One region of the Ruminococcus sp. AF20-12LB genome, then DNA from elsewhere that is predicted to be linked to it. Evidence: riboswitches for the same ligand, from Rfam matches in the RefSeq annotation. Region 1 holds a riboswitch; each other region holds the start of a gene.
What was found. A riboswitch is a leader RNA that binds a small molecule or an ion and turns the genes downstream of it on or off. The one in region 1 is predicted to bind cobalamin.
Positions count from the first base shown of each region.

Region 2: another riboswitch for cobalamin. It lies ahead of DWX61_RS02345 (sirohydrochlorin cobaltochelatase); the one in region 1 lies ahead of nikB (nickel ABC transporter permease).
Region 3: another riboswitch for cobalamin. It lies ahead of DWX61_RS16680 (ABC transporter permease); the one in region 1 lies ahead of nikB (nickel ABC transporter permease).
Region 4: another riboswitch for cobalamin. It lies ahead of DWX61_RS02410 (cysteine-rich small domain-containing protein); the one in region 1 lies ahead of nikB (nickel ABC transporter permease).

Region 1 is NZ_QUGH01000002.1:333,904-341,838, forward strand. It holds gene hisZ (ATP phosphoribosyltransferase regulatory subunit) at 1-754, shown strand, start outside; gene hisG (ATP phosphoribosyltransferase) at 754-1,392, shown strand; gene hisD (histidinol dehydrogenase) at 1,443-2,753, shown strand; gene hisB (imidazoleglycerol-phosphate dehydratase HisB) at 2,753-3,340, shown strand; partial or broken gene DWX61_RS19670 (HisA/HisF-related TIM barrel protein) at 3,359-3,733, shown strand; gene hisIE (bifunctional phosphoribosyl-AMP cyclohydrolase/phosphoribosyl-ATP diphosphatase HisIE) at 4,061-4,639, shown strand; gene DWX61_RS04275 (M14 family metallopeptidase) at 4,811-5,770, shown strand; cobalamin riboswitch at 6,055-6,243, shown strand; gene nikB (nickel ABC transporter permease) at 6,425-7,363, shown strand; gene nikC (nickel transporter permease) at 7,364-7,935, shown strand, end outside.
Region 2 is NZ_QUGH01000001.1:513,150-521,084, forward strand. It holds gene DWX61_RS02325 (sensor histidine kinase) at 1-893, shown strand, start outside; gene DWX61_RS02330 (GerMN domain-containing protein) at 904-1,860, shown strand; gene DWX61_RS02335 (DNA internalization-related competence protein ComEC/Rec2) at 1,896-4,172, shown strand; gene DWX61_RS02340 (NAD(P)/FAD-dependent oxidoreductase) at 4,295-5,674, shown strand; cobalamin riboswitch at 6,077-6,251, shown strand; gene DWX61_RS02345 (sirohydrochlorin cobaltochelatase) at 6,413-7,702, shown strand; gene DWX61_RS02350 (hypothetical protein) at 7,824-7,935, shown strand, end outside.
Region 3 is NZ_QUGH01000017.1:34,910-42,844, reverse strand. It holds gene DWX61_RS16715 (class I SAM-dependent methyltransferase) at 1-103, shown strand, start outside; gene DWX61_RS16710 (TetR/AcrR family transcriptional regulator) at 112-654, opposite strand; gene DWX61_RS16705 (DUF3786 domain-containing protein) at 641-1,279, opposite strand; gene DWX61_RS16700 (GntR family transcriptional regulator) at 1,631-2,005, shown strand; gene DWX61_RS16695 (ABC transporter ATP-binding protein) at 2,008-2,856, shown strand; gene DWX61_RS16690 (ABC-2 transporter permease) at 2,853-3,527, shown strand; gene DWX61_RS16685 (MATE family efflux transporter) at 3,682-5,040, shown strand; cobalamin riboswitch at 5,191-5,364, shown strand; gene DWX61_RS16680 (ABC transporter permease) at 5,501-6,430, shown strand; gene nikC (nickel transporter permease) at 6,446-7,309, shown strand; gene DWX61_RS16670 (ABC transporter ATP-binding protein) at 7,290-7,935, shown strand, end outside.
Region 4 is NZ_QUGH01000001.1:533,738-541,672, forward strand. It holds gene DWX61_RS02405 (C40 family peptidase) at 190-1,632, shown strand; cobalamin riboswitch at 1,864-2,033, shown strand; gene DWX61_RS02410 (cysteine-rich small domain-containing protein) at 2,301-2,588, shown strand; gene DWX61_RS02415 (phosphatase) at 2,697-3,413, opposite strand; gene DWX61_RS02420 (glycyl radical protein) at 3,768-6,293, shown strand; gene DWX61_RS02425 (glycyl-radical enzyme activating protein) at 6,305-7,096, shown strand; gene DWX61_RS02430 (class II aldolase/adducin family protein) at 7,283-7,935, shown strand, end outside.

The sequences.
Region 1 (7,935 bases):
TCAGATGGGTGTTGAACATATGGGAGATGATTCTGCAGCAGCAGATGCTGAAATTCTTGCTATGACCGTGGAGTGTCTGAAGGCAGCAGGACTTACCGAATTCCAGGTTAGCGTAGGCCAGGTAGATTATTATAAATCCCTGCTTGCAGAGGCAGATCTGGGGCCAGAGATAGAAGAGCATCTTCGTGAGCTGATCTCTCAGAAGAATTATTTTGGTGTGGAAGAACTTCTTAAGGGACAGAATTTAGGCGATAACCTTTCCAAGGCTTTTGCTGAACTGCCTCAGATGTTCGGTTCAGCAGAAGTGTTGGAAAAAGCAAAAAAACTCACCTCCAATCCGGAGGCACTTTCTGCAGTAAAACGACTGGAAGAAATTTATGAGATCCTGAAAGTATACGGCTGTGAGAAATACATTGCTTTTGATTTTGGAATGCTCAGTAAGTTCCGTTATTATACAGGGATCATTTTCCAGGCCTATACATATGGAACCGGTGAACCTCTGATCAAAGGCGGACGATACAACGAATTGATGAAACATTTCGGAAAACCGGCTTCTTCCATTGGATTTGCCATTGTGGTCGATAACCTGATGCTCGCGCTTTCCAGACAGAAACTGACTGTTCCGGCCGGTGATAAGACCATTGTGATCACCTATGATCCGGAAAATCTGAAAAAAGCGATCCAGGAAGCAATGGAGCTTCGAAACGAAGGTAAAAAAGTGGCATTGTGCCCGGCAAAGGAGGAGCAGGACTGATGAGATATCTTACATTTGCCCTCACAAAAGGGCGTCTGGCCAGCAAAACACTGGATATGTTTGAGAAGATCGGTATTACATGTGAGGAGATGCGTGACAAAGATTCCCGAAAGCTGATCTTTACCAACGAGGAACTGAAGCTGAAGTTTTTCCTTGCAAAAGGTCCGGATGTGCCGACTTATGTAGAGTATGGTGCAGCAGATATCGGTATCGTAGGTAAGGATACCATTCTGGAAGAAGGAAGAAAGCTATATGAGGTTATGGATCTTGGATTTGGAGCATGTCGCATGTGCGTATGCGGCCCTGAAAGCGCCAGGGAAGTTCTGAATAACAATCAGCTGATCCGTGTAGCTACAAAATATCCAAATATTGCAAAGGATTACTTCTATAACAAAAAGCATCAGACTGTGGAAATCATTAAGCTGAACGGTTCCATTGAGCTTGCACCGATCGTAGGACTTTCCGAGGTTATCGTGGATATCGTGGAAACCGGAAGCACCCTTCGTGAGAATGGCCTGAAGGTGCTGGAAGAAGTCTGCCCGCTGTCTGCACGTATGGTAGTCAATCAGGTCAGCATGAAAATGGAAGATGAACGGATCCGCAAACTGATCACGGAACTTCGAGGTGTGGTCAAATAAACTGAGCAACAGATGAACCTCCAAAATACAGAAAGAAGGCAGAATTTATTATGCGTAAGGTAAAACTCACCAAAGAATCTACAAAAGATATTCTGGAAACTCTCTTAAAAAGAAGCCCTAATAATTATGGAAAATACGAGGATGCAGTAGCAAATATACTTGCCAAAGTAAAAGCAGAGGGAGATACCGCGTTATTTGCATTTACCAGAGAATTTGATAAAGTCGAAGTGACAAAGGATACGATCCGTGTAACCCCTGAGGAGATCGAGGAAGCATACAAGCTGGTAGATCCTTCCCTGATCGATGTGATCAAAAAAGCATTGGTGAATATCCGCAGCTATCACGAAAAACAGCTTCAGAACAGCTGGTTCACAAGCACAACAGACGGAACCATGCTTGGTCAGAAGGTAACCGCTCTGAACTGTGTAGGTGTTTACGTTCCCGGTGGAAAGGCTGTATATCCGTCTTCCGTGCTGATGAATATCGTTCCTGCAAAAGTTGCCGGTGTTGACCGTATTGTAATGACAACACCTCCTGGAAAAGACGGAAAAGTAAATCCAAGCACACTTGTTGCTGCCAACGAAGCCGGAGCAGATGAAATCTATAAAGTGGGTGGTGCACAGGCCATCGGAGCACTTGCATATGGAACCGAGAGTATTCCAAAGGTTGACAAGATCGTAGGACCCGGAAATATTTTTGTTGCGCTTGCAAAAAAGGCAGTTTATGGATACGTAAGCATTGATTCTATTGCCGGCCCAAGCGAGATCCTCGTTCTTGCAGATGAGACTGCAAATCCTCGTTATATTGCAGCAGATCTTCTTTCTCAGGCAGAACATGATGAGATGGCATCTGCGATCCTGATCACAACAAATGAGGAATTTGCAGATCAGGTAGATAAAGAAGTCAGAGGTTTTGTTGAGGTACTTTCCAGAAAAGCCATTATTGAGAAATCCCTGGAGAACTTTGGTTATATCCTGATCGCAGAAGATATGGACGAGGCCATTGAGGCTGCCAATGAAATTGCTTCTGAACATATGGAGATCGTCACAAAGAATCCTTTTGAAGATATGATGAAGGTACGAAATGCAGGTGCGATCTTTATCGGAGAGCACAGCTCTGAACCCCTTGGAGATTATTTTGCAGGACCAAACCATGTGCTTCCTACCAATGGAACTGCCAAATTTTTCTCCGCACTTTCTGTAGATGATTTTATCAAGAAATCCAGTATTGTATATTATTCCAGGGAAGCACTCCGAAAGATCCACAAGGACATTATCCAGTTTGCCACATCGGAACAGCTGACTGCACACGCAAATTCCATTGCAGTCCGTTTTGAGGAAGAGGACAAGGAGAACGAATAATGGCAAGAGAAGCACTGATCGAAAGAAACACAAAAGAAACGCAGATACGTCTGCAGCTGAATATTGATGGAACAGGAAGTTCCGATATTGATACAGGCATTGGCTTTTTTGACCATATGCTGGACGGTTTTACGCGCCATGGACTGTATGATCTTACGCTGAGAGTCCACGGTGATCTGAATGTAGATGATCATCACACCATTGAAGATACAGGGATCGTCCTTGGAAACGCTATCCGTGAGGCAGTTGGCGACAAAAAAGGGATCAAACGTTACGGCAGCTGTATCCTTCCTATGGATGAAGTGCTTGTGCTCTGCGCAGTAGATCTTTCCGGAAGACCTTATCTTGGATGGGATGCAGAGTTTTCTACGGAAAAAATAGGAGATATGGCTACAGAGATGGTAAAGGAATTCTTTTATGCAGTATCCTATTCCGCAGCAATGAATCTTCACATCAAGGTTCTTTCCGGAGGAAACAGCCATCATGTGGCAGAGGCCATGTTTAAAAGCTTTGCGAAAGCCCTTGATGCAGCAACACAGTACGATTCCCGGATCACAGACGTGCTTTCTACCAAGGGAAGCCTCTGATACAGAAGGAGACCACTTATGAACAAACAGTTGATCCCATGCCTTTATCTTCATTCAGAAAAGGCGGTAACAGGATTTGGACAGAGAAATCTTTTCGGAGACGGAAATGTAGAAACACTTGCAAAATTTTACGGTGACAATGGGGCAGATGAGCTTCTGGTATTTGACTTTTCTTCCGCAGATGCAGAGCATGACCGTGCGATCGGAAAAATCCGTGATATCTGTCAGGTATCTGAGATCCCGGTGATCGCAGCGGGAAATATCAAACGTATGGAAGATGTAAAAAAGCTGATCTATGCGGGATGTGCTAAAGTTGTACTGAATTTTTCGAAAGAGAATAATATCAAGCTTCTGGAAGAAGTATCCCGGCGCTTTGGAAAAGAGCGTATGATGATCAGCATCTCTGATCTGGGAGAATTCACAGAAAATCAGGATCTGATCGAAACATATGCAGACACTGTTCTGGCTTTGGACACTGTCGAAAATGAAATTGCAGAGATTTCTCAGATTTCCATTGTTCTTCATACCGATGAAAACAGATCTGAGAACGTTCTGGAGCTTTTAGGAGAACCAGCTGTGTCCGGACTTTGCGGTGCTTATGTAAGCAGTCTTGAAAATGATCTGCATACATTTAAGGAAACCTGCGAAGAAGCCGGAATTCCGGTAAACACATATAAAAGTAATATTGCATGGTCGGACTTTAAATTAAACAGTGACGGAATGGTTCCGGTTATTGTCCAGGATTACCGGACGGATGAAGTACTGATGCTGGCCTATATGAATGAGCTTGCTTTTAACACAACATTGAAGCTTGGAAAAATGACATACTGGAGTCGCAGCCGGAATGAGCTCTGGACCAAAGGTCTGACATCCGGACACGTACAGTATGTAAAGTCTCTTACCATTGACTGTGATAATGATACGATCCTTGCCAAAGTGGAGCAGGTGGGCGCAGCCTGCCATACAGGAAACCGTACCTGTTTCTTCAAACCGCTGATGAAAAAAGAGTACGATGATACCAACCCACTTCACGTGTTCCAGAATGTGTATGATGTGATCACTGACCGAAAAGAACATCCAAAGGAAGGTTCCTATACTAATTATCTTTTTGATAAAGGAATCGACAAGATTTTGAAAAAAGTCGGTGAAGAATGCACAGAGATCGTCATTGCAGCCAAAAATCCGGATAAAGAAGAGATTAAATACGAAATTTCAGATTTTCTTTATCATATGATGGTACTCATGGTGGAAAAAGGAGTCAGCTGGGAGGAAATCACCAGGGAACTGGCGAAAAGATAAATCATATATCATTCAGGAAAAAAGCTTCTGTACACCGGGTCAGAAAAACGGTTACGGAAGTTTTTTTCTGTATTCCCGGAATCCTAAAAAGAATATATACAATTTCGGTTAGGCATGATATACTTATCGTCAAAAGTGCGGAAATATAAAAAAGGAAAAGGGAAACAATCAATGATCAAAATTGATGACTGGGTGATTGAAAAAGGAGAGAAGGCACAGGGAAAAATTAAGATCTCAGGAAATGGCATGGCAATGCCGGCAACTGTGATATGCGGAGTGGAAGACGGACCGACGGTCCTGATCACGGCAGGAATACACAGTGCGGAGTATGTGGGAATCCAGGCAGCAATGGAACTTGCAAAAGAATTTCAGCCGGAAGAACTGAAGGGAAATGTGATCATCGTTCCACTGGTCAACGTCAGCGGCTTTGAGCATCGCACCATGAGTCTGGTCTATGAGGATGGCAAGAACCTGAACCGCGTTTTCCCCGGAGATCCTGAGGGAACAGCTGCAGATCGTATTGCCTATACTATAGTGACGAAACTTTTTTCTATAGCAGATTATTATATCGACCTGCACAGCGGAGATGGGTTCGAACAACTTCATCCCTATGTTTATTATGTAGGGGTTGTAGATGAAAAAACAGCAGAGAAGTCATTGCATATGGCACGGCATATCGGCGTAAAATATGTAGTCCGTTCCACAACCGCCACAGGTGGCGCCTATAATTATGCTTCTTCTCTTGGAATTCCAAGTATTCTTATCGAAAGAGGCGGACACAGCTACTGGACCTGGGAGGAAGTAGAACAGGATAAAAGAGACGTCCGTCACCTTGTTTTTCATCTCCAGGGAAAGACGTGTCATGGTCTGAAGCATTACCGTCAGATGCTTCTTGAAAATGTAGTCTATGAATATGCGCCGTATACCGGATGCTGGTATCCATCCAAGAAGCCTGGAGAGTACTTCTTTAAGGGAGAAGAACTGGGTGAATTGAGAGATTACTATGGAAATTTACTTTACACGTCTATTGCAACTGAAAACGGAGTCGTACTTTATCAGACAGCCAGCCTGAATATCATTGAAGACGGACCGATGATCGCATATGCGGCGATCACAGATACTCTGACCTGATAGTAAACAGACTTTTCAGAACGCTTCTGTCTGAAATCATATTGAAACAGTAAGAAAACCGGGTTTTACCATTTGCTATTCTATTTGTAAAAACAGCGAGGTAAAATCCGTGTTTTTTTAGCAGATCAAATAAATTTAATTGTCAAATCCCCAATGGGGGATATATACAATTCAAGCATCTTTAACAAAATTTATGAGTTTTCAAAAAATATAACATTTTTCCATAGACATAAACTATAGTTTTATCGTATAATATTTAGGTAATTTAACAGCATTTGCTGATTTTCACATCAGCCGTTGTAAGTTCCGAGAGGATTAATAGGGAAACCGGTGTAAATCCGGTACGATCCCGTCACTGTAAGGGGGAATCCTCAGACAAAATACCACTGGTCGAGTGCGTGAGAAATAGACCGGGAAGGTGCCTGAGGGTAAGGATCCTAAGTCAGGAGACCTGCTTGCAATTGTTTTAAAATGATTCTTACGGAAGATAGGAAGCATATTTTTTTATGTGCCCGTATTTCATCGCGGGCTTTTTTCGTGCAAATTTCTAAAATTCCATGCATGTTCTGCATAATAAGAATCCAGTAGTTTTTTTATCTAACTCAATTAAAACGGCAATGTTAAAATCGCATCAAATGAGGAAAGGAGTAAAACGTGACAAAGAAACAAATAGGAAAAAGATTTCTCCAGATCATCATTGTATTATTTGGAATCAGCTTTTTCACATTTGGACTGACCTACCTGTCACCTGGTGATCCTGCGGAGATCATGCTGACAGAATGTGGTAATCTTCCGACACCGGAGCTTCTGGAACAGACAAGACATGAGCTTGGCCTTGATCAGCCCTTTCTCGTGCAGTATGGTTCCTGGCTGAAGGGTGTTGTTACAGGAGATATGGGACAGTCCTATTCTTTCAAAATGCCGGTAACGGATAAACTGGTATCTTGTTTCTGGCCGACGCTGAGGATGTCTTTGCTGGCACTTTTGATGATGGTCATTATTTCCATACCGCTTGGAATCCTGGCCGCTGTATATCAGAACAAATTCCCGGATTATTTTGTGAGAGGAATTACCTTTGTGGGAGTATCTGTTCCAAGCTTCTGGCTGGGCCTGATCCTTCTCAGTATCTTTGGTGTTCAGCTTCGCTGGATCAATGTAGCAGGAGGAAGTACGGATTTCAAGTCTATGATCCTTCCGGCACTGACTCTTGCACTTGCCATGTCTGCGAAATATACCCGCCAGGTAAGAAGTGCGGTGCTGGAGGAGCTTCACCAGGATTATGTGACCGGTGCAAGAATGCGTGGAATCAAAGAAAGCGTGATCCTTTGGAAACACGTTCTTCCTAATGTAATGCTTCCGCTGGTAACACTGCTGGGTCTTTCCCTTGGAAGCCTCCTTGGAGGTACCGCAGTTGTAGAGATCATTTACAACTGGCCTGGTATGGGAAATATGGCAGTAAAGGCAATTTCCTGTCGTGACTATCCTCTTGTACAGGGCTATGTACTCTGGATCGCGATCCTGTACATGTGCATCAACCTGCTTGTGGATCTGTCCTACACTTATCTCGATCCAAGACTTAAGGAGGATAGATAATTGAAAAAGGTATTACGAGTATTTAAAGAAAATAAACAGTTCACTCTTTTCTTCATTCTGGGCCTGGTGGTAATTGGCGTTGCGATCTTCGCACCGCAGCTTGCGCCATATGATCCGCTGAATGCAGTTATGACTGAATCACTGCAGGAGCCGAGTTCCGCTCATCCGTTCGGAACGGATAAACTTGGACGAGATCTTCTTTCCCGTGTTATTTTCGGAACAAGAACTTCCCTGATCATGACATTATGTCTGGTTGCGGTGATTTTTGTGATCGGTACATTTTTAGGAGTTATTGCCGGATATTTCGGTGGCGTTGTGGACGCGGTGATCATGCGTATCGCAGATATGATGATCTCTTTCCCCGGCCTTGTACTGGCCATCGCCATTGCCGGTATGCTGGGACCAAACCTGGTAAATGCCGTTATCTCCATCGCGGCTGTAAGCTGGACGAAGTATGCCCGCCTTGCAAGAAGTATGGTTTTGAAAGTCAAGAAGAGTCTTTATATAGAAGCTGCAGTGGTAAACGGAACAAAGACCTGGAAAATTCTTCTTGTACACGTTCTTCCGAACAT
Region 2 (7,935 bases), on a different contig from region 1:
TCGGTATCATTGTAGTGCTGGCCATTTTTCTGGGCTATATTCTTTCCACGATCCTGGTGAAGCCATTTGCCAGGGTAACGAAAGCAATCGAGGATCTTACAGACGGATATCAGAATGAGGAGATTTCGGTACCGGATTATACAGAGACAGCTTTGATCACAGATGCATTTAACAAGATGCTTTCCAGAATGAAGACGTTGGATGAATCCAGACAGGAGTTTGTATCCAATGTGTCTCATGAGCTGAAGACACCTATGACTTCCATGAAGGTTCTGGCGGATTCGCTGGTAGGACAGCAGGGGGTTCCGGAGGAACTGTATCAGGAATTTCTTTCTGATATCACAGAAGAGATTGACAGAGAGAACAAGATCATCACCGATCTGCTCTCCCTGGTAAAAATGGACAAAAAAGCAGCAGATATGAATATCACAAATATGAATATCAATGAGCTGCTGGAGAATATCCTGAAGCGTCTCCGGCCCATTGCAGATCAGAGAAGGATCGACCTGATCCTGGATTCGTTCCGACCGGTAACTGCAGATGTGGATGAGGTGAAATTTACCCTTGCCATCAGTAACCTGGTCGAAAATGGTATCAAATACAATGTAGATGAGGGCTGGGTCCGCGTAACACTGGATGCGGATCATAAGGATTTCTATGTAACGGTTGCAGATTCCGGCCTGGGAATACCGGAAGATTCCATTGAAAGGATATTTGAGCGTTTTTATCGTGTGGATAAATCCCATTCCAGAGAGATCGGCGGAACCGGTCTTGGACTTGCCATTACAAGAAGTTCCATAGCCATGCATCATGGAATCATCAAGGTATCCAGCAAAGAGGGCGAGGGAACCACATTTACCGTGAAGATCCCACTGTCCTATATCCCGTCCTAGGAGGTACAGAATGAAAAAAACGATTTTGATCATCTGTGTGGCCGCTGCCTGCATCCTTCTTGGTCTGGTTGCTTTTATAGGTTTGTCGGGAAGAAATAAAAACGAAGAACAGCAGTATAGATTTTATTATATCAACAGCGATGAAACGAGACTGAAAGAAGAAAAATATACTCCGGAGAAGGAAACAACAGAAGTGATGCTGCGCAATTTTTCCGAGAGTCTGAATAACCGAGAGACCAGGGAAAACGGAATCTCACTTTTTCCGGAGGGGGTAAAGATTTCTTCTTATTCCATACAGGATGGAGTCCTGAACATAGAATTCAATGAGGCCTATGATAAAATGTCACGTACCAGGGAACTTCTGGTGCGGGCAGGTATAGTGAAGATCTTTTTGCAGGTTCCAGGAGTGGAGTCCGTTGAGATCTGTGTGGGTAAAAAGCCACTGACAGATACCAGGGGTGAAGAAGTGGGAGCCATGAATAACGACACCTTTGTGGAGTTTTCCGGCTCCGATGGGGATGTGTACAGTTATGACACCTTTACTCTGTATTTCACAAACAAAAACGGAGATAAACTGGTAGCGGAACAGAGAAGTGTCCGCTACAGACGAAATCTTCCGAAAGCTACGGTGGTTCTGGAGCAGCTTGCAAGAGGTCCGCTGGAAAAAGGACATTATCCTACAATACCGGAGAATTCAGAGGTACTTTCCCTGACGAGAGCAAACGGTATCTGCTATGTAGATTATAATTCTGTGTTTCAGGATTATGCGTTGGATGTTTCGGAACAGGTTGCCGTGTATTCGGTGGTAAATACATTGATCGCGGCAACAGATATGGACAAAGTTGAGATTTCCATCGAAGGAAACAAGGAAGTGACCTTTGGCCAGAACATGCAGCTTTATAAGTTCTATGAGTGGAACGACAGCCTGCTGGCACACACAAAGGCTAAAAAAGAACAGAAAAAATAAAACATTTCAAAATATCAGAAAACGGGAGAACATTTATGGTGAAAAGGCCGATGTGTCTTTTGTGTTTTCTTATGGTGCTGAGTCTTGGCACGCTGGAGCTTATGGGGATTCCTCTGATCAGGGGGAATCCCCTTCCGGTAAATGTGCAGGAGCAGATCGAAGCGCATCCTGGTTCCATGATCTGCGGGGAAGTGGAACAGTATGAAAACACAGAATTTTCCCAGTCTGTTTATCTGAAAAAAACATATCTTATCCATCAGTCAAAAAAATTTCCAATTGAAAATGTAAGAATATTTCTCAAAAAAGAAGAAGATCTGAAACCGGGAATGCGGATCCTGGTCAAGGGAACGCTGAAAAGAGTGGAAGGTCCTGCGAATCCGGGGGGCTTTGATAGCCAACACTTTTATGCCTGTCGTCATATTTATTATTTCATGAAGAACGCTGTGCTCCAAAAGAAAACAGCCGTGTATTCCGGCTACAGGCAGCTCCTTTTGGAGATAAAAGAAAGCTGCAGACAGATCCTGAAGGAAGCAGCAGGAAAAGATGCGCCTGTTTTTTGTGCCATGACGCTTGGAGACAAACAGGAACTGGATCCGGAAACACAGATGCGCTATCAGCTGGCCGGAATCATACATATCCTTGCCATCAGCGGACTTCATATCAGTATTCTGGGAATGGGGCTTTACAACCTTCTAAAGAAGATGGGACTGGGAATCTGGCCTGCCGGGATTTTTTCTCTGGGAGTGATGCTGCAGTATGGGATCATGACCGGAGGGAGTGTTTCCACCATGCGTGCAGTAACTATGTTTCTGATCGCCATGGGAGCCAGGATCACCGGACGGATCTATGATATGATGAGTGCTCTTTCCGTAACTGCCATGATGATCCTTGTGGAATCTCCGGCCTATCTCCTGGACAGCGGATTTCTTCTGTCCTTTGGCTGTGTTCTGGGAATGGGGCTCGCTGCGGAAAAGATCTGTGCCCTTGCAGGAGCGGAGAAAAAATGGACAAAGGCACTGGTAAGTCCTATAGCTCTTCAGCTTGTGACTTTGCCGGTGATGCTGAAGTTTTTCGGAGAAGTCTCTATTGCCGGATTTATCCTGAATCTGTTGGTGCTTCCAAGTGTGGGGGTAGTGCTGACTGGAGGAATGGCGGCGCTGCTGCTGGGGATTCTCAGTATTCCCGCAGCAAAACTGGTGCTCCTGCCGGCAAGGGTACTGCTGCTTTTTTATGAATATCTCTGCAGTCTGGCAGGAAGGTCGGGATGGAGTACCTGGATCGGAGGGGAGCCGGAAATATGGCAGATCCTGGTATATTATGGTTTTTTGATCACAGTTCTGTTTATGGGACAGTATATAAAAGAACAGCGCCGGAAGAAAAAAGCAGTCTGTGAGGAAACGGAGCTATCAGGGGAGCGGTCGGAAGCAGGTTGCCGGAAGCTATATGCTATCCGGATAACAGCCGGTATTTTTCTGGCAGTCGGAATCCTGATACTGGGATATCATCCGGCAGGAAGTCTGAAGGTGATCTGCCTGGATGTAGGACAAGGGGACGGTATTCTTGTGGAGACCCCGGAGGATCACCATTTTCTGATCGACGGAGGAAGCAGCAGCCAGTCGGACCTTGGAAGATACTGTCTTTTGCCGGCATTGAAAAGTCAGGGGATTTCCTGGCTGGATGGGATTTTTATTTCTCATACAGATCAGGATCACATCAACGGTGTGAAGGAACTTCTGGAATATATGGGAAAAGGTCTCACAACCATCCGGGCCGGATATCTGATCCTGCCTGCCTGGGTTGAAAGACCAGATGCGTGGAGGGAGCTTGCAGAGACAGCAAAAACTGCCGGAGTTAAGGTAGTGACAGCAGAAAAGGGAGATGAGCTGCTTTGCGGAAGGGTATCTTTTTCTGTTCTGTGGCCGGAAAAAAATGCTGCGGGAAAAGATGTGAATGAGGAAGCAATGGTGATGAAGTTGTCTTTTGGAGAATTCCGGATGCTTTTTACCGGAGATATCGGTGCAGATACGGAGAAAAAGCTTCTGGCAGCCGGGGTGCTTGAGGATGTTGACTGTCTGAAGGTGGGACATCACGGTTCCCGTTATTCTACCACAGAAGCATTTCTTGAGAAAATAAAGCCGGAAGTGGCGATCATTTCCTGTTCTTCCGCCAACACCTACGGACATCCGTCACCGGAAACCGTAGAGCGGCTTAAAGAGGCCGGAAGTCAGGTGGAATACACCATGAAAAACGGTGCTATCACTGTGGAAACAGATGGAAAAAAGCTTAAGATCGGAAGGTTCCGGAAGGATTGAGGATTTTTTTCCAAAACCGAAAAAAAACGGTGACTTTTGAACACGTTTGTTGTAGAATAGACAGGGTTTGTGCAAAAACAAAGCACTGAAAATGTGCAATACAAAATAAGGAGTTTTTATTTATGAAGTATGATGTACTGATCGTAGGGGCAGGTCCCGGTGGGATCTTTGCAGCCTATGAACTGATGAATAATGATCCGGAGAAAAAGATCGCAGTTTTTGAAGCAGGTCATCCTCTGGAAAAAAGAAAATGTCCCATCGACGGAAAGAAAGTAAAATCCTGTATCCACTGCAAAACCTGCGCGATCATGAAGGGATTTGGCGGTGCAGGTGCTTTTTCCGATGGAAAATATAATATCACCAATCAGTTTGGCGGAACTCTGTACCAGCATATCGGCAAGGATACAGCCACAGAGCTGATGGAATATGTAGATAAACTGAACCTGATGCATGGCGGTGAAGGAACCAGGCTTTATTCCACCACAAACAGTGAGATTCGTAAGCTCTGCCTTCAGAATGGCCTGCATCTTCTGGATGCATCAGTCCGTCATCTGGGAACAGATATCAACTATGTGGTGCTGCAGAACCTCTATGAAAAAATGAAAGACCATGTGGATTTCTATTTTGACGCATCTGTTGATAAAGTGGAGAAAACAGAAGATGGTTACGCAGTTGTTGTAGGCGATGAGCGTTACGAGGGAACTTACTGTATCATCTCCGCAGGACGAAGCGGAAGTAAATGGATGGAAACTGTATGTACAGAGCTTAAGATCCCGACTCTTTCCAACCGTGTGGACATCGGAGTCCGTGTGGAGCTTCCGGCAGAGGTTTTCAGCCGTCTGACAGATGAGCTTTATGAGAGCAAGATCGTTTACAGAACTGAGAAGTTTGAGGATATGGTCCGTACCTTCTGCATGAACCCGCGAGGTGTTGTCGTGAATGAAAATACCAACGGTATCATCACAGTAAACGGTCACAGCTACGAAGATCCGGCAAAGCATACCAACAATACAAACTTTGCCCTTCTGGTATCCAAGCATTTCTCAGAGCCGTTCCATGACAGCAACGGATACGGTGAGAGCATTGCAAGACTTTCCAATATGCTTGGCGGTGGTGTTATGGTACAGCGGTTCGGAGATCTGATCCGCGGAAGACGAAGCACAAAAGCCCGTATTGAGGAAAGCTTCGTAACACCTACACTTTCTGCGACACCGGGAGATTTAAGCCTTGTTATGCCGAAACGTATCCTGGATGGCATCATCGAGATGATCTATGCCCTGGACAAGATCGCACCGGGAACCGCGGATGACGATACTTTGCTTTATGGCGTGGAGGTTAAATTCTACAACATGGAGGTTGAGATCGACGAAAATCTGGAAACTTGCCACAAGGGTCTCTTTGTTATCGGAGACTGCAGCGGTGTGACACACTCTCTTTCCCATGCATCTGCCAGCGGAATCTACGTAGCCAGATACCTGGAGCAGAAGTATTTTAACAGATAAACTGCAGAGCAGTTTATCTGTTATGAGCAAGTAGCGAAGCGGATTGCGAATATCCGTTTAACCAGATAAACTGCGAAGCAGTTTATCGATTATGAGCAAAACAGTCCTTTTCTGATATCAGGGTGATGACAGAAAGGGGCTGTTTTTGTGAGTGAAGGTCGTTACTGTTCACTGGTAATGTCCCGCGAGGTGTTTTTTGTGAGCGAAGGTCACAGAAAAACCGAGACATACCGCGCGAATTTATGCGATCAGCATAAATTCTGTGCATCGCGAAGCGTGTTACTGAGAACGGAGTGAACAGTAACTGAAGGTCACAGAAAACCGTGAATCGTCCGACATCAATCTTGACAAATTTGTGAGTTTGTGGTAAAAATTAGATAACCAGATAAAAGAAAATATGTGCAAATGTTATAACGATAAGGTTGCATCCAGTCGGATGTGCAAAAGAGAATCCGGTGAGAATCCGGAACGATACCGTCACTGTGAAAGGGGAGCTGCTTTTATAACCACTGGGAGACCGGGAAGGGAAAGCAGCGTGGAACCAAGTCAGGAGAACTGCCTTATTGCGAGATTCAAGGGTTCGCGGTTTACGAATCTGTATTCTCCATAACAATACAGAACTTCTTTTTATGTATTTGTATTGCGCAGAGAATCATGTGTGAGCAGGCAGCCGCAGAGAGCTGCCGTTTTTTGTACATATCAGTATTCTGGAAATACATGAAAAGAGGACAATAAGAAATGAAAAGAAAAACAATGTTAGCTCTGATGCTCGCAGTTTCCATGACATGCTCTATGGGTGCAGCTACAACAGCAATGGCAGCAGAGGATTCTGCTACAGAAGAGAACGCTGAGGCAGCTGATACCACAGAGGCTTCCGATGCAGATCAGGAAGCAGCAGATAATGTAGCAGCTCTGATCGACAAGATCTATGTACAGGAAAGAAACGACACAACAGATGAGGACTGCAAGGCAGCCAAAGAAGCATGGGATGCTCTGACAGACGCTCAGAAAGAGCTGGTAGAGGGTGAGAATGCAGATCCGGATTACTTTGGACGTGACACAGGAGATGCTTCCAAGGACGATCCGCGTAACCAGGATGAGATCGGTGAGAATGAGCTTCTTGTTGTAAGCTTCGGTACTTCCTTCAATGACAGCCGTGCAGAGGATGTCAAGGGAATCGAGGATGCTCTTGCAGAAGCTTATCCGGACTGGTCTGTAAGAAGAGCATTTACAGCACAGATCATCATCAACCATGTAGAGGCAAGAGATGATGAAGTGATCGATAATATGCAGCAGGCTCTTGACCGTGCAGTAGAGAATGGTGTTAAGAACCTGGTTGTACAGCCTACTCACCTGATGCACGGTGCTGAGTACGATGAGATGACAGAAGCGATCAATGAATATAAAGATAAATTCGAGTCTGTAGCTATCGCAGAGCCAATGCTCGGCGAGGTTGGAGATGATGCAACAGTGATCAACGATGACAAGAAAGCAGTTGCTCAGGCGATCACAGATGAGGCTTGCAAAGAGGCAGGATTTGACAGTATGGATGCAGCAGCTGAGGCTGGTACAGCATTCGTATTTATGGGACATGGAACATCCCATACAGCTAATATTACATACGATCAGATGCAGACACAGATGGAAGACCTTGGATTCAAGAACGCATTCATCGGTACTGTAGAGGGTGAGCCGGAAGACACAGCCTGCGACAAGGTTATCGAGAAAGTAAAAGAAGCAGGATACAAGAACGTTGTTCTTCGTCCGCTGATGGTTGTTGCCGGAGACCATGCAAACAACGATATGGCCGGTGATGATGAGGATTCCTGGAAGAGCCAGTTTGTAGCATCCGGAAACTTCGATAAGGTTGACTGCCAGATCGAGGGTCTTGGAAGGATCGAAGCCGTTGAGAAGCTTTATGTAGAGCATACAAAGGCAGCAATCGATTCTCTGGGAAGCACTGATGAATCCGCAGATTCTGATGCAGCAGATACAGAGGCTGATTCTGCTGAGGAGTCCGCAGAATAATAAATACAAAAATATCTGAGTGAGTTCAGATACCTATAAGAAATCAATGTAACTGCCCGGAAAGATCAGGAAGACTGTTTTCCGGGCAGATTGCTGTATCTATGGAAGGGAGAAGATTATCATGAAAAAACGCTATGTAAACTTAATTCTTGCAATGGCAAGTGCATCAGTCCTGGTGCTGGGTTCTGTGCCTGCGATGGCAAAAACAGACGAAACAAAAACCGAGTCCGGTG
Region 3 (7,935 bases), on a different contig from region 1:
GGAGTTATTTTCATCTGCATACAGACTTTTGGCGTTATTACCGATTGCAAAAAAGGTTACGCAGAAGATTCTGATATTTGAAAAGGACGAACAAAGCATGTGAAAGAGTCTTTATACGTTTTTTCTTGCATTTTTCAAATAAGAAGTATTGTCGCTGATTCGTCCAAGAAGAAAATATCCCTGATAGATAGAAAGCATGCGCTGAGAAAGATTTTTTGCATGATCTGGAGACAATCCGGAGTATAACAATACTTCCTGAAAAATCTGCTCAAATTTTTTCAGTCCTTCCATAAATACAGATGCAACTGCAGGCTTGCCAAGTGCTGTTTCCATGCCCATCACCGCATACGGGCAGCCTGCAAATGTTTGTCCATTTGTCCTTTCAGATAAAAAATCAAAGATTTCTTCAATAAAACTTTCCCAGTCATTTCCCTGAGAACTATTTTGAAATTGTTCCAGCAAGATTTGTTGATAGTATTCCGTTACCGCTGTTGCCAGGTCATCCTTGCTTTTGAAATAAAAATAAAAAGATCCTTTTGGAAGGTCTGTTTGTTTGAGAATTTCGCTGATTCCAGTAGCAGAATACCCATTTTTCCAAAAAAATTCAGCAGCACACTCGATCAGGCGTTGTCTGGATTCTTCACCCTTTTTCAATTCGCATTTCTTCCTTCAGTCTGGAAAACAGATGTGTAAGTGCAAACATAAGCGTTTCATAATGCATGTAATCTAAAGTATTCCTATCCGCAAGAATCTGAAGACTTGCCGGGAACTCGTCATCAGCCTCCCAGAAACGAATGATAATCGGCAAAAAAGGAAAAAGATTTAATTTAAAAGCAACATCTCCTTTTTCCAGTTCCCTTCCGGAAAGTGATATACAGGCATTACGCAATTCAACGGTTTTTCCGTTAAAAAAGTCAGCGGTATTCTGAAAAAATCCTCTGTTCGGTGAGAGATTTCCTGTTCGGACAGAGGAAAGGCTGTTTATATTTACAAATTCATGTGACAGATGGCAGCTATCCTTTGAATAACATAAAACATCATAAATAGTCATTGCTTCATTATGATTGGCTTCATGAACTGTTTCAAAATCATTATCTGACCACTGAACATTTCCCGTTTTTCGGTTAATACGATAGGTACGGTTGATAAAAGTGATATATAACCAGTCAGAATTGTAATCTAATGAATATTTATGTATCATTGTAGCCTGATCATATTGCAGGAAAACATGTGCTGTAGAAATTTTTGTTTTATCATAATTAGTGAGAGCTTTTGTCATATATCCCTCCAAGAATATTTTGTTGCAGTTATTTACAAAATAGACTAATCGGTCTATAAAGTCAATTCATTTTGCGTAACAAATAAAAATTAATGATCATGAAAAGTAAGTGTCTAAGACTTCCCATACCTTCTGATGGTAGATGACAAAATCCCGGCAGGTGCAAAGCTGTACTAAAATTAAATTATTGATATACATGACAACAAAAGCACTTCTTAGAGTTTTTTGATCTGAGAGGTGCTTTTTTTCGTGTTAAAAAATATATCCCAGCAGTCAACTACTGCAAAACAGTATATAACAGTTGACAACAGTATTATACTGTTATATACTGTTTACAACAGGAGGAAACATATGAAGATTATAATCAATAATACATCGATGGTACCAATTTATGAGCAGATCATGGAGCAGATCAAGGCGCAGATCATCTCCGGAGAGTTAAAAGAAAATGATATATTGCCGTCCGTGAGAACAATGGCAAAGGAACTGAAGATCAGTGCACTTACTGTGAAGAAAGCATATGACAATCTGGAAGCAGAGGGCATGACAGTCACAGTTCATGGAAAAGGAACATATGTAGCGGCTTCGAATACACAGCTGATGGAAGAAGAGCGCAGGAAAGAGGTTGAGGCGGATCTGGAAGCAGCAATTCAGAAGGGAAGGCGCTGCGGAATGAAAGAGGAAGAGATCCGTTCGTTGTTTGAACTCATCATGGAGGATGAATGATTATGTTGGAGATTAAAGGAGTAAAGAAAAGCTACGGTGAATTTCAGTTAGACTGTTCGTTAAATGTAGAAAAAGGAAGAATCACTGGTCTGGTTGGAGAGAACGGAGCCGGTAAGAGTACTTTGTTCAAGGCAGTGCTCGGACTCATTTCTTATGATGCCGGTGAGATAAAGATCCTGGGAAAAATACCGGAAGAGTTAAGTGAAAAAGAGAAAGAAGAGCTGGGAGTTGTCCTGGCAGAAACCGGATTCAGTGGATACTTGAAAGGGAAAGATGTTGAGGCAGTCCTTGCCAAATTGTATCCAAAGTTTGAAGCAGAAAAATTTCATCAGATGTGTGAAGAATATCAGATTCCGTTGGATAAATTTATAAAAGAGTACTCAACAGGAATGAAAGCAAAGCTGAATCTGATCATTGCATTGACACATCAGGCAGAATTCCTGATGCTGGATGAGCCGACAGCAGGGCTTGATGTCGGAGCGAGGGAAAGGATGCTGGATATTTTAAGAGAGTATATGGAAGAAGAACCGGAGAGAAGTATCCTGATCAGTTCACATATTTCTTCGGACTTAGAACATCTGTGTGATGACATTTATGTGATACATAAAGGAAAGATCATATTTCATGAAGCGATGGATACGATTCTTGAAAAATATGCAGTGTTGAAGGTCAGTGAGGAACAATATCAGGCAGTGGATAAAAGGTATCTTTTGAAAGAGAAAAAAGAGTTTTTTGGAGTTGCCTGTCTGACGAACGAGAAGCAGTATTATATAGAAAATTATCCGGAAATCGTAGTAGAGAGCGGATCACTCGATCAGGTGATCCTGATGTTGACAGGGGGCGAAAGATGATGAAAGGAATCAGAGGGCTTTTGGAAAAGGATTTTCGATTGTTTTTTCGACAGGGTGGTAATCTTTTTTTGGTGTTAGTGTTTGTAGCATTGTTTTTTATACTTACAGGAAAAACGGCAGCTGCTTTCATTGCAATGTATATCCCATCTGTTCTGGCAATATATTCAGGTAATACGATCAGTTATGATGAAAATGGCCATGGCTACACATATTTATTTTCTTTACCCGTAAATAAAAAAATATATGTCAGAGAAAAATATATTTTTTCCTTTATCATGACAGCATGTGGATGGTGCATTGGAATGATCTGTGCAGGAATTATGGTACTCATAAATCCTGAAGAGGTGTTTGATCTGGAAATGCTGGCAATGGAGTTGATCACATTTTTTGTGTTTCAGGCAATTGCGGGAATCATGATCGCGATCAGGATAAGGTTTGAAGGAGAGAAAGGGCGAATTGTGCTGCCAATCGCAATTTTAATTATTTTTGCGATTTGTTATACAATTAGATCTTTTGTGAAGACTAACTTGGGATTAAAAGAAAGTATTCTGCATATGATAGGGGGGATAGGGGATTTTGAAATCGGGATTGCCCTCATTGTGCTAAGTCTGCTTATATGGTTTGCTTCGTATAAGTATAGTATGAGTGCTATGAAGAAGAAAGAGTTTTAAGATAAGCGTGGTAAAAATGCTCCATTAAAAATAATGATTATATGGATGTAATAGCTACCAAAAATATTATAAAACTTTGTGAAAAAATAGGATTGTGTTTCGTAAGAGTCCCTTGTAAAATAGCGGATAAGGATGAAAAGAAAAGGAGATTCTTATGGGAACCAATGAAAAAGATATGACTGCCGGATCCCCCGGAAAACTGATCATAACTTTTGCCATACCAATGATGCTTGGAAATATTTTTCAGCAGTTTTATACAATGGCAGACACCATGATCGTCGGACAAGTGGTAGGAGTTGAAGCACTGGCGGCAGTAGGTGCCGGAGATTGGCTGGTATGGCTGGTGTTGGGGATCATGACAGGTATCACACAGGGTTTTTCTATTCTTGTATCTCAATATTATGGAGCAAGGGAAAAAGAAAATCTGAAATGCGCAGTGGCGAAAAGCTATATCATGACAGCATTACTGTCTGTGGTCGTACTCGCAGTAAGTGAAGGTACAGTTTATCATGTTCTTTTATTTTTACAGACACCGGATAATGTCATTGATCTGACAATGCTATATTTGCGGCTGATCTTTGCAGGAATCCCGATCATAGCTGCTTATAATATATTTGCAGCGATCCTTCGGGCACTTGGAAACAGCAGATCTCCGTTGATCGCAATGACAGTGGCAGCAGTGATCAATGTGGGACTGGATCTGTTATTTGTGGCGGTTTTTGGCTGGGGTATAGCCGGAGCAGCAGTGGCAACCGTTATCGCACAGGGATTTTCAGCCTTGTACTGTTTGATCGTATTACGTAAAATCCCGGATATCCGCCTGGAAAAGAAGGACTTTTACAGGCAGCCCTCTATGAGCCTGCGGCTTTTGGAACTGGGAGTTCCTCTTGCGATACAGAATGTGATCATCTCCGTGGGAGGACTTGTGGTACAGTATGTGATCAATGGATTTGGTTTTCTGTTTGTGGCGGGATTTACGGCATCGAACAAGCTGTATGGGGTTTTGGAGATGGCTGCCGTTTCATATGGATATGCTATTACAACCTATGTAGGCCAGAATCTTGGTGCAAAGAAATATCAGAGGATTCGAAAAGGTGTGCGCAGCGGCACTTATATGGCAGTGCTCACTTCGGCTTTCATTTCCGGTATGATGGTGTTGTTTGGACGTAATGTACTGTCCCTGTTTGTATCCGGTGAACCGGATCAGACCCGACAGGTATTGGATATAGCATATAAGTATTTGTTTATTATGGCTGTTTTTTTGTGGGTGCTGTATCTGCTGTATGTGTATCGTTCCGCTATCCAGGGCCTGGGTAATACTTTGATTCCGCTTGCCAGCGGCATTGCAGAATTTATAATGCGTGTCAGTGTTGCGCTGCTGCTGCCAAAAATGATCGGCGAAGATGGAATATACTATGCAGAGATCTGTGCATGGAGCAGCGCAGCTGTTTTATTATTCGTAAGTTATATGATCATTATACGGAAATATAAAGAAGTCACTGTTCATACATAATGTCATTTACTTGAGGAATCTATAATGATATATAGGCGGAAAATATCCGGGTTTTAATATGAAATGTTCAGATATTTCATATTTGACAGAAAAACTATTTATATAAAAAGAAAAGTATGATATTATAATACTTATTCGTTGCAACTATGAAAATTGAATAGTCAGAAGGGTGTACAAAGTACTTAATAAGGAATCTGGTGAAATGCCAGAACAGCCACCGCTACTGTGACAGGGACGAAAACCAAAATATCACTGGAGAGATCCGGGAAGATGGTAAGTAGGAAGAACTGGAGTCAGGAGACTTGCCTTTTTGACAGAAGAATTCTGATTCGGATGGGATACAGAAGGAATAAGCTCTGCCTGAGGTGGAGGTTTGTTTTTTGTGCTGATATGATGCTGGATCATATCAGCCTTTTTTATTTTAACCGAATAAACAGATGAAAAATGAGGAGAAATGAAAATGGGAAAAGTAATTGCAAAGCGTTTTATATTTATGATTCCGGTAGTTCTGGCGGTTACATTTATTATTTTTATGCTGAGTTTTATATCGGCAGGTGATGCGGCCAGAGTTCTGGCGGAGAAAAAATACGAGCACCCGTCACCGGAGCAGATAGAAGAAGTACGGCATGAGGAAGGACTGGATCAGCCGGTGCTGGTACAATACGGGAAATGGCTGGATCAGGCACTTCATGGCGATTTTGGAAAATCATATTCTACCAGAAAACCGGCTTTTGAGGAATTAAAAAGATATTTTCCACAGACATTTAAACTGGCAGTTACTTCGTTTTTATTGTTGATGATCGTATCAGTCCCTCTCGGAATTTTGTCGGCAATTTATGAAAACAGAGTTCTGGATAAAGTCATTCGCATTTTGTCGTCCCTCAGTGTATCTATGCCGTCTTTCTGGATCGGTCTGATGCTGCTATATATATTTGGAGTAAAGCTAAAAGTGATTTCCGTGATCGGAGGAGATGCCGGAGGCATCCCGATTCTTGCGGCATTTGCCATGGATATCAGTTTCTTTGGAATTATGACGAGATTGATCCGTACCAATATGATACAGGTGCTGAAGCAGGATTACATACGTGCCAGCAGAGCCAAGGGATTGTCATCTGTAAATGTAATTTTGCGTCATGGTCTGAAAAATATTCTGATTCCTGTGCTGACACGTCTGGTATCAATTGTGATCGGTTTTTTCTGTGGCTCAGCTGTGATAGAAAGTATTTTTTCAATTCAGGGAATCGGAAATCTGGCATTGAAATCCGTGATCTCAAAAGACACTCCGGTGCTGCAATGTTTTATCTTTATTCTGGCTGTTGGCATTGTAGTATTAAATTTTCTTGTGGATATCGCCTATTCTGCGATTGACCGGCGAATCCAGTTAAAGTAAAGGAGAGATCATAGAATGGGAAGCAGAAGAAAGCAGAAAACAGAAAAAAGCATGATCCAGAATCTGTACTGGAAACAGGTATTCCGGTCACCAAAAACAAAAATAGGATTGATGGTGGTCATAATTTTTGTATTGGCAGCTATTTTTGCACCTGTACTGGCGCCGCATGATCCACTGCTTGTGGATGTTTCGATAAAATTAAAGAATCCGTCGGCGGCATATCCTTTAGGTACTGATCAGCTGGGACGATGTATTTTATCAAGACTTCTCTGGGGCAGCCGGTATTCACTGAGCTATAGCTTTACGGTGCTTCTGATCACCGTATGTGTCGGGGTGCCGATCGGACTGTTTGCCGGATACGTAGGTGGAAAAATCGATTCGATAATTATGAGGATCATTGATGTATTTATGGCTATGCCGGTCTTTATTGTGGCACTTGCCATTGCAGGAACCGTAGGAGCCAGCGGCGCTCATCTGATCCTGTCCTTATCGGTCGTATCCTGGGCAGAATATGCAAGGCTTGCCCGTGCATTGACACTTCAGGAAAAAAATAAAAATTATATGACCGCACTAAAAGCCGGAGGCTGCGGCCACGCAAGGATCATATTCAGGCATGTATTGAGAAATATCCTGCCATCTGTGATCGCACTGGCAACAATGGAAATCGGTTCGATCATTCTGTCAATTGCCGGTTTTTCCTTTATCGGCCTTGGTGTGCAGGCACCGACACCGGAATGGGGGATCATGCTTAGTGACAGTAAAAGTTATATCCAGACTTATCCAAGACTGATGTTTTATCCGGGTATACTGATCATGATCATTGTTCTGGCATTTAATTATCTGGGGGAGGGAATACAAAATGGAACAGCCCAAAAATGATGTTCTAAAGGTAAAAAGATTACATGTGGAGTTTCAGACCTCTCACGGAATGGTTCATGCAGTAAAAGATGTTAGCCTGGAAGTAAAGCGCGGAAGGATCCATGCTCTGGTGGGAGAAAGCGGAAGCGGCAAGTCAGTTACCTCTCTGACGATCATGAATCTGCTTGCAGGAAATGGAAAGGTGATATCCGGAGATGTGACACTGAACGAAAAGAGTCTTCTGAAGTTATCAGGAAAAGAAAAACGACAGTTATACGGAGACAGGATCGGAATGATCTTTCAGGATCCGACCGCTGCTCTTGACCCGCTTTTTACAGTTGAACAACTGCTTCTGGAAGGACTGAGGAAACATCGCAGAATGAGCAAAAAACAGGCAAGGGAAGCTGCGTTGGAAAGTCTGCGGATGATGAATCTGCGTGATCCGGAAGAACTGATGAAGAAAAAACCTTACGAATTGTCTGGTGGTATGTGCCAACGTGTTATGATCGCCATTGCCATGTCCATGAAACCGGATTATCTGATTGCAGATGAGCCGACGACAGCATTGGATGTAACCGTACAGAAGCAGATCCTGGAAGAAATCTATCAGCTATCCAGGAAAGAAAATCTGGGTGTGTTATTTATTA
Region 4 (7,935 bases), on a different contig from region 1:
TCAAAATCATTAATAAATGTTACAAAGTTTTAAACTAATTAATAGAAAATCCTTGCAATCCAAATAACACTGTGTTAATATATAAAAAGATTGAAACAAGATATTTCAAAAGTATTACAAAAAAACCAACGAAGCGGATGGTCAGATCCGCTGTATTAAATTAGAATCAGATTGCGAGGGTGAACAGTCATGAAGAAAAGGATATTATGTCTGACACTGGCGCTCATCATCAGCGGAGCACAGGTAGTCAGCGTAAGCGCAACAAGAGAAGATGAGGCAGCACTTCAGCAGGAGATGGATGCGACCAATGAACAGCTGAATGCGACTTATTCCAGATTGGATGAGCTTTCCTCACAGAAGTCACAGATTGAAGGCGAGATTTCAACTCTTGATGCCAATCTTGTAAACGTGATGGTTTCGATCCAGACACTGGAAGGAGATATCTCCAATAAGGAAGCCGACATTGCATCTACACAGACCAACCTTGAGAAGGCCAAAAATGCCAAGCAGAAACAGTATGAGGCAATGAAGAAACGTATCCAGTATCTCTATGAGAAGGGTGGAGACGATGCATGGTTCCAGATGATGCTGAATGCAGAGAACCTGTCTGACCTTCTTACAAGAGCAGAGTACACACAGAAGACTTATGAGCAGGACCGTAAGAGCCTTGAAAAATATTCCAATACGATCCAGCAGGTGGCAAACCTGGAAGCACAGTACACACAGGAGAAGGCAGAGCTGGAGGGGATGAAGCAGGAATATGAAGCAGAGTCCCAGAACCTGCAGGCACAGCTGGATGAGAAGCGTGCCACATCCGCAGATTATGATAATGAGATCGCCTACGCACAGCAGCAGGCTACAGATTATGCAAACCTTCTTGCAGAGCAGACTGCAGAGCTTCAGAGATTAGAGGCTGAGCGTATTGCAGCAGAGGAAGAGGCAAGACGTCAGGCCGAGGCTGAAGCAGCAGCGAGAGCACAGGCTGAGGCAGAAGAGGAAGCAAGACGCCAGGCAGAGCAGGAAGCACAGCAGGATGAGGCGGACGAGAGCGAAGATGTACAGTACGATGAGGACGGCAACGTGATCGAGAATACAGATGAGGATACTGCAGAGGATGACACCGAGCATGTGGATGAAGATGCAGACAATGGTGAAAATGATGATGCGTCCGGGGATACTGAGAATACAGAGGATAATGCAGACGCAGATTACGATAACAGCACAGATGCATCCGAAGAAAGTGCAGAGGACACATCCTCAGACAGTGACAGTTCTTCTTACAGCAGCGGTTCAGGATCTTCTGTTGTGAATTATGCCACACAGTTTGTAGGAAATCCTTACGTATGGGGCGGAACAAGCCTTACCAATGGTGCAGACTGCTCCGGATTTGTACAGAGTGTCTATGCGAACTTCGGAGTCAGCCTTCCGAGAACATCCTATGAGCAGCAGAATGCAGGTACAGAAGTATCCTACGCAGATGCACAGCCGGGAGATTTGATCTGCTATGGCGGACACGTGGCTATTTACATGGGTAATGGCCAGATCGTTCATGCATCGAACTCTCAGGACGGGATCAAGATCAGCAATGATGCTACATACAGAACAATTGTATCTGTAAGACGTCTTGTATAATAAGAACGTACAACAGAAAATAAAAACACAGCAGCCCGACAGCAGTTTGTCGGGCTGTTTTTTATGTCGTAAAAAACACTGAAAACCCATGGAACGGAGTAAACAGCAACAAAATATGCTCATAAATATATAAATATTGAAAATAGTATTGACATATAATTAACAGGATGTTATTATGATGTCAGTATAATTCCATATTGAACATAGCAAGTGCTGAGGATGGCTGACAGTTATGTATTGATTATCAGAGGTCCGCAGAAAAGGGAATCAGGTGTGAAACCTGAGCGATCCGGTCACTGTAACGGAGGAGCAAATCTCATAGTCCATTGTACGTATGTATGAGAAGGAGAGAGGAGCCATGATCCCGGAGCCAGGAAACCTGCTTGTTATGGCGAGGTTAAACTTCCGTGTAAAGTGTAACAACCATTTCAGGGACTCCGCACCCCTGGGACGTTGTCTACTTTTTTACGAGAGTAGGCATTTTTTTATGGAATGCGCCTGTTCATATGAATTATACATGATTAAATGGCAGGCGATACTACTCCGGATACATTCGTTCCCTCCGCGCACTCATGAACGGATTATATTTCTACCCCGGGGTGGCATCGCTACCTCTTTTTTTATAGGAAAATTTATGCGTGGTTATGTCAGGAGAGGAGAAAAGAGCCATGGAGAAGCCATACTGGGAAGGCAAAGAATACTCTTACTTCAGCCACAAAAATTGTGAGTACTTTCCATGCCATAAAGGAGCAGATCCGGAGAACTTCAACTGTCTGTTCTGCTATTGTCCTTTATATGCACTGGGAGATAAATGTGGTGGTAATTTTCGCTTTACGGAAAGCGGCATCAAAGACTGCACCGAATGCAAGCTTCCTCACAGAAGAGAGAACTTCGGATATGTTACAGGTAAATATAGCGAGCTTGCGGAAATTGTACGGAAGCAGCGGGAAAAATAAAAAACAGGTCAGTTCAGATACAGGAAAATGTATATTCCTGTGTTTGAACTGGCCTGTTTTGTTTTGGGGTGGACAATAGCTGTTATCTGTCGGAAAAAATACAGAAGATCATTCTCTGGTTTGGAGAAAAACCTTGAGTCTGGGAAGCTGGTTGTTGAGGATCAGCTGTTCTGGAAACATGGCCTGATGAACAAACTCAGCAGCATAGGTAAAATCTCCGATATGCTCCGGGCCATGGCTGTCACTGGAAAGAAGCAGCGGCAGATCATATTTGCGGCAGCATCGAAGGATCTCGAAACAGTTTTCTCTTGTGTCGCCACGATAGCCATAAGGTGCAAGAGAAGCTTCGTTGATCTCAAAGATCGTGCCGGTTTCCCTGGCAGCCCTTGCAAGCGCATCATAATTAACCGGGTAATGAGTGTTATCACTATGTCCGAGGATCTTCACACAGGGGTTTTTCATTACATTGATAAAAGCTTCTGTGTTTTCGGCTCTGGTACCGCAGCGGTAATTCCAGGCATGCATGCTGGCAATGGCGTAATCAAGTTTACATAATAATTCCTGGTCTAAATCTACCGTTCCGCTGCGGTCAAGGATATTCAGTTCAATTCCGTAGAGTAATTCCACACCGAAATGTTTTTTAGGAGAATAGGTAAGGCTGCGGAAATAGGAGGAAGTTCCGGCTGCAAGAGTGCCGGGACCGTGATCAGTGATCCCGAGAAGCCGGAGACCTTTCTCAGCAGCTGCACGTGCCATGTTGGTGATGGTACATTCCGTGCCGTGACCACTGGCGATGGAGTGGGTATGCATATCAGAAAGATACATAAAAATACACCTCTTTTACTGTTTGAGAACATGTAACAGAGCGGAATGCGAATGTCCGCTTTACATAAATTTTTTTTGAAAAACAAAGGAATTTCTATATAAATCCAAGTATGGCAGAGCAGAAAAGCAAAGTCAATAGAGAAAAACATAAAAATACAAAAAACAAATAAAATCAACAGGGTGCAACCAATAAAAACCACAAAAACAGCTAGAAACACATGTTGGATTTCGTTGACATCGAAGTAGGGGTAAGGTATAATAAAACTACATGAGCACATAGCCGGACAGGAGCGGTTCTGGAAGCGCAGAGGCAGACAGATCACCAGAAACAACCGGTTATGAGAAAGGAGAATCATGGAGAAATTTCATATAGCAGATGTTCCGAAAACAGACAGGATCACACATCTTGTAGATAATCTTTATGCAAAGATGCCGGTGATCGAATCTGCCAGAGCAAAACTGATCACAGAGTCTTACAAAGCAACAGAAGACGAGCCGATCATCACCCGCAGGGCCAAGGCATTTGCCCACATCCTGCACAACATTCCAATCATCATCCGTGATGAGGAGCTGATCGTCGGAAGCAGCACTTTGGCGCCGAGAGGATGTCAGACGTTTCCGGAGTATTCTTTCCAGTGGCTGGAGGATGAGCTGGATACAGTGGCTACCAGAACAGCCGATCCATTTTATATTGCGGAGGAAACCAAGGCGGAGCTCCGTGAGGTACATAAATACTGGAAAGGTAAGACTACCAGTGAGCTTGCAACCTCCTACATGGCACCGGAAGCGATTCTTGCCATTGACCACAATATTTTTACACCCGGAAACTATTTCTACAATGGTGTAGGACACGTAACCGTTAAATATGAAGAAGTTCTGGCAATCGGTTATGAAGGAATCATTGCCAAAGCTCAGAAGGAACTGGATGAGTGTAATGTAGGAGATGGTGATTACGCAAAGAAATCCCGTTTCCTGGAAGCAGTTATCATGAGCTGTCAGGCAGTTATTGACTATGCACATCGCTATGCCGAGCTCGCAGAACAGATGGCATATCAGTGTCAGGATCCGACCAGAAAACAGGAACTCCTTCAGATCGCATCCAATTGTACACACGTACCGGCAAAGGGCGCCCGTAACTTCTATGAGGCGTGCCAGTCCTTCTGGTTTGTACAGCAGCTGATCCAGATGGAAAGCAGCGGACATTCTATTTCTCCGGGACGTTTTGACCAGTATATGTATCCGTATTACAAGAGTGATATGGAAGCAGGCAATCTTACCAGAGAATTTGCCCAGGAACTGATGGACTGTATATGGGTAAAATTAAACGACCTGAATAAATGTCGTGATGCTGCATCTGCAGAGGGTTTTGCAGGCTACAGCCTTTTCCAGAACTTGATCGCAGGTGGTCAGAACAAGGATGGCGAGGATGTGACCAATGATCTCTCCTTTATGTGCATCCAGGCGTCTATGCATGTGCATCTTCCGGCACCGTCTCTTTCTGTAAGAGTATGGAACGGATCTCCGCATGAATTCCTGATCAAGGCTGCAGAGCTTACAAGAACAGGAATCGGACTCCCGGCTTATTACAATGATGAGGTTATCATTCCTGCACTGCAGAACCGTGGCCTTTCTCTTGCAGATGCCAGAGAATATAACATCATCGGTTGTGTAGAACCGCAGAAGGCAGGTAAGACAGAGGGCTGGCATGACGCTGCATTCTTTAACATGTGTCGTCCGCTGGAGATGGTTTTCTCCAATGGTATGGACAAAGGGGTACAGATCAGTGTCCAGACCGGCGATGTCACAGAGATGAAGAGCTTCGATGAGTTCTATGATGCATATAAGAAACAGATGGAATATTTCATTTCCCTGCTTGTAAATGCTGATAATGCCATTGATGTGGCACATGCGGAGAGATGTCCGCTTCCATTCCTTTCCTGTATGGTGGATGACTGTCTGAAACGAGGCAAATCCGTTCAGGAAGGCGGAGCTGTTTATAACTTTACAGGTCCTCAGGGATTTGGTATTGCAAACATGGCAGATTCTCTGTATGCGATCCGCAAGCTTGTATATGAAGAAAAGAAGATGACCATGGAGGAGTTGAAGGAGGCTCTGGCATGGAACTACGGCAAGGGTATCGATGCACAGGCTGCAGCAGATATCACCACCATCGTTATGCAGAAGCTCCAGGAGAATGGCATCAGTGTAAATGAGCAGACCGCAACAGCTGTTATGACAGCAGCTCTCGGAACAGAGCCATCTCCGGAGAAGAAGGCAAGATTCGAAGAGATCCACAAGATGATTGATGAGGTTCCGAAATTTGGAAATGATATCCCGGATGTGGACTACTTTGCAAGAGATGTGGCTTATACTTACACAAGACCGCTTCAGAAATATATGAACCCAAGAGGCGGACATTATCAGGCGGGACTTTATCCTGTATCTGCAAATGTTCCGCTTGGCGGACAGACCGGTGCAACACCGGATGGCCGTTACGCACATACTCCGGTAGCAGATGGTGTTTCCCCGTCAGCCGGCAAGGATGTGAAGGGACCGACAGCTGCGGCAACTTCTGTATCACGTCTGGATCATTTTATCGTATCCAACGGAACACTGTTTAATCAGAAATTCCATCCGTCAGCACTTGCAGGAAGAGAAGGACTGGAGAAATTCGTGGCATTGATCCGAGGATACTTTGATCAGAAGGGCATGCATATGCAGTTTAATGTTGTTGACAGAGAAACACTTCTGGATGCACAGAAACATCCTGAGAAGTACAAACATCTGGTTGTACGTGTTGCAGGCTACAGCGCATTGTTCACTACACTTTCCAGATCTCTGCAGGATGATATCATCAGAAGAACAGAGCAGGGCTTCTAAAGGAGTAACGTATGGACTATTTGGATACAAAGGGCAGGATCTTTGATATTCAGAAATATTCAGTACACGATGGACCGGGTATCCGTACCATCGTGTTCCTGAAGGGCTGCGTTCTCCGCTGCCGCTGGTGCTGTAATCCGGAATCACAGGAATACCGGATCCAGAACATGAAGGTTCTGGGAGAAGATAAAGTGATCGGCCGCGACGTGACAGTTCGTGAAATGATCGAAGAGGTGGAAAAGGACCGTGCCTATTATTACCGTTCCGGAGGCGGGATCACCCTTTCCGGAGGGGAATGTATGTGTCAGGCGGACTTTTCCAGAGATCTTCTCCGCGCGGCAAAGGAGAGAGGGATCAACACAGCGGTAGAAAGTATGGCCTGTGCCCCATGGGAAAAGATCGAACAGGTACTTCCCTATCTGGATGTATATCTGATGGATATCAAGCATATGAATCAGGAAAAACATAAAGAATTCACAGGACGGGCCAACGGACTGATGCTGGAGAATGCAAGAAGGGTTGCGCTCTACGGAAAAACCAGGCTGGTGATCCGCGTTCCGGTGATCCCCACATTTAATGATTCTGTGGAAGAAATCCAGGCGATCGCAAGATTTGCAGCATCCCTTCCGGGCGTAAACAAGATCCATCTTCTTCCGTATCACAGGCTGGGACAGGATAAATATGAAGGACTTGGCAGACCCTATTTAATGGAAGGAATCCTTCCGCCCACAGCAGAACATATGCAGATGCTGAAGAATGCAGTGCATGCGGTATGCGGCCTGGACTGCCAGATCGGCGGCTGAGAGATACGGGATTACAGAAAAAAGATCCTTTGCAAACAGAAAATATAAAAAACAATAAAAACAACATAAAAAACAACAAGAAACCAACACAAAACAACGGATTGTCCTTGACTTATTTTGTGGTATGGGGTAAAATGTTCTCAGAAACAAAATAGTGCAATCCAATGCTCAAGGAGGAAATTAAGCATGGTAAACGAGTTTGAAATCAAAAAACAGCTTTGTGACATCGGTAAGAGAATTTACAACCGTAACATGGTTGCAGCTAACGACGGAAACTTTTCTGTTAAAGTAGCTGAGAATGAATATCTTTGCACACCAACTGGTGTATCCAAAGGATTCATGACACCAGAGTTCATCTGTAAAGTAGATGGCAAGGGTAATGTAATCCAGGCTAACCCGGGATTCAAACCATCATCTGAGATCAAGATGCACATGAGAGTATATGAGAAGAGACCGGACGTGGGATCTGTTGTACATGCTCATCCGATCTATGCAACATCTTTCGCAATCGCAGGTATTCCGCTTACACAGCCGATCATGCCGGAGGCAGTTATCGCCCTTGGATGTGTTCCGATCGCTGAGTATGGTACACCTTCCACAATGGAGATTCCGGACAACCTTGAGAAATACCTTCCATACTTTGATGCAGTACTTCTTGAGAACCACGGAGCACTTACATGGAGCACAGACCTTAACGCTGCATACATGAAGATGGAGTCTGTAGAGTTCTACGCACAGCTTCTGTATCAGACCAAGCTCCTTGGCGGACCGAAGGAATTCGACAAAGAGAACATCGAGAAACTCTATGCGATCCGTCGTAAATTTGGTATGCCTGGTAA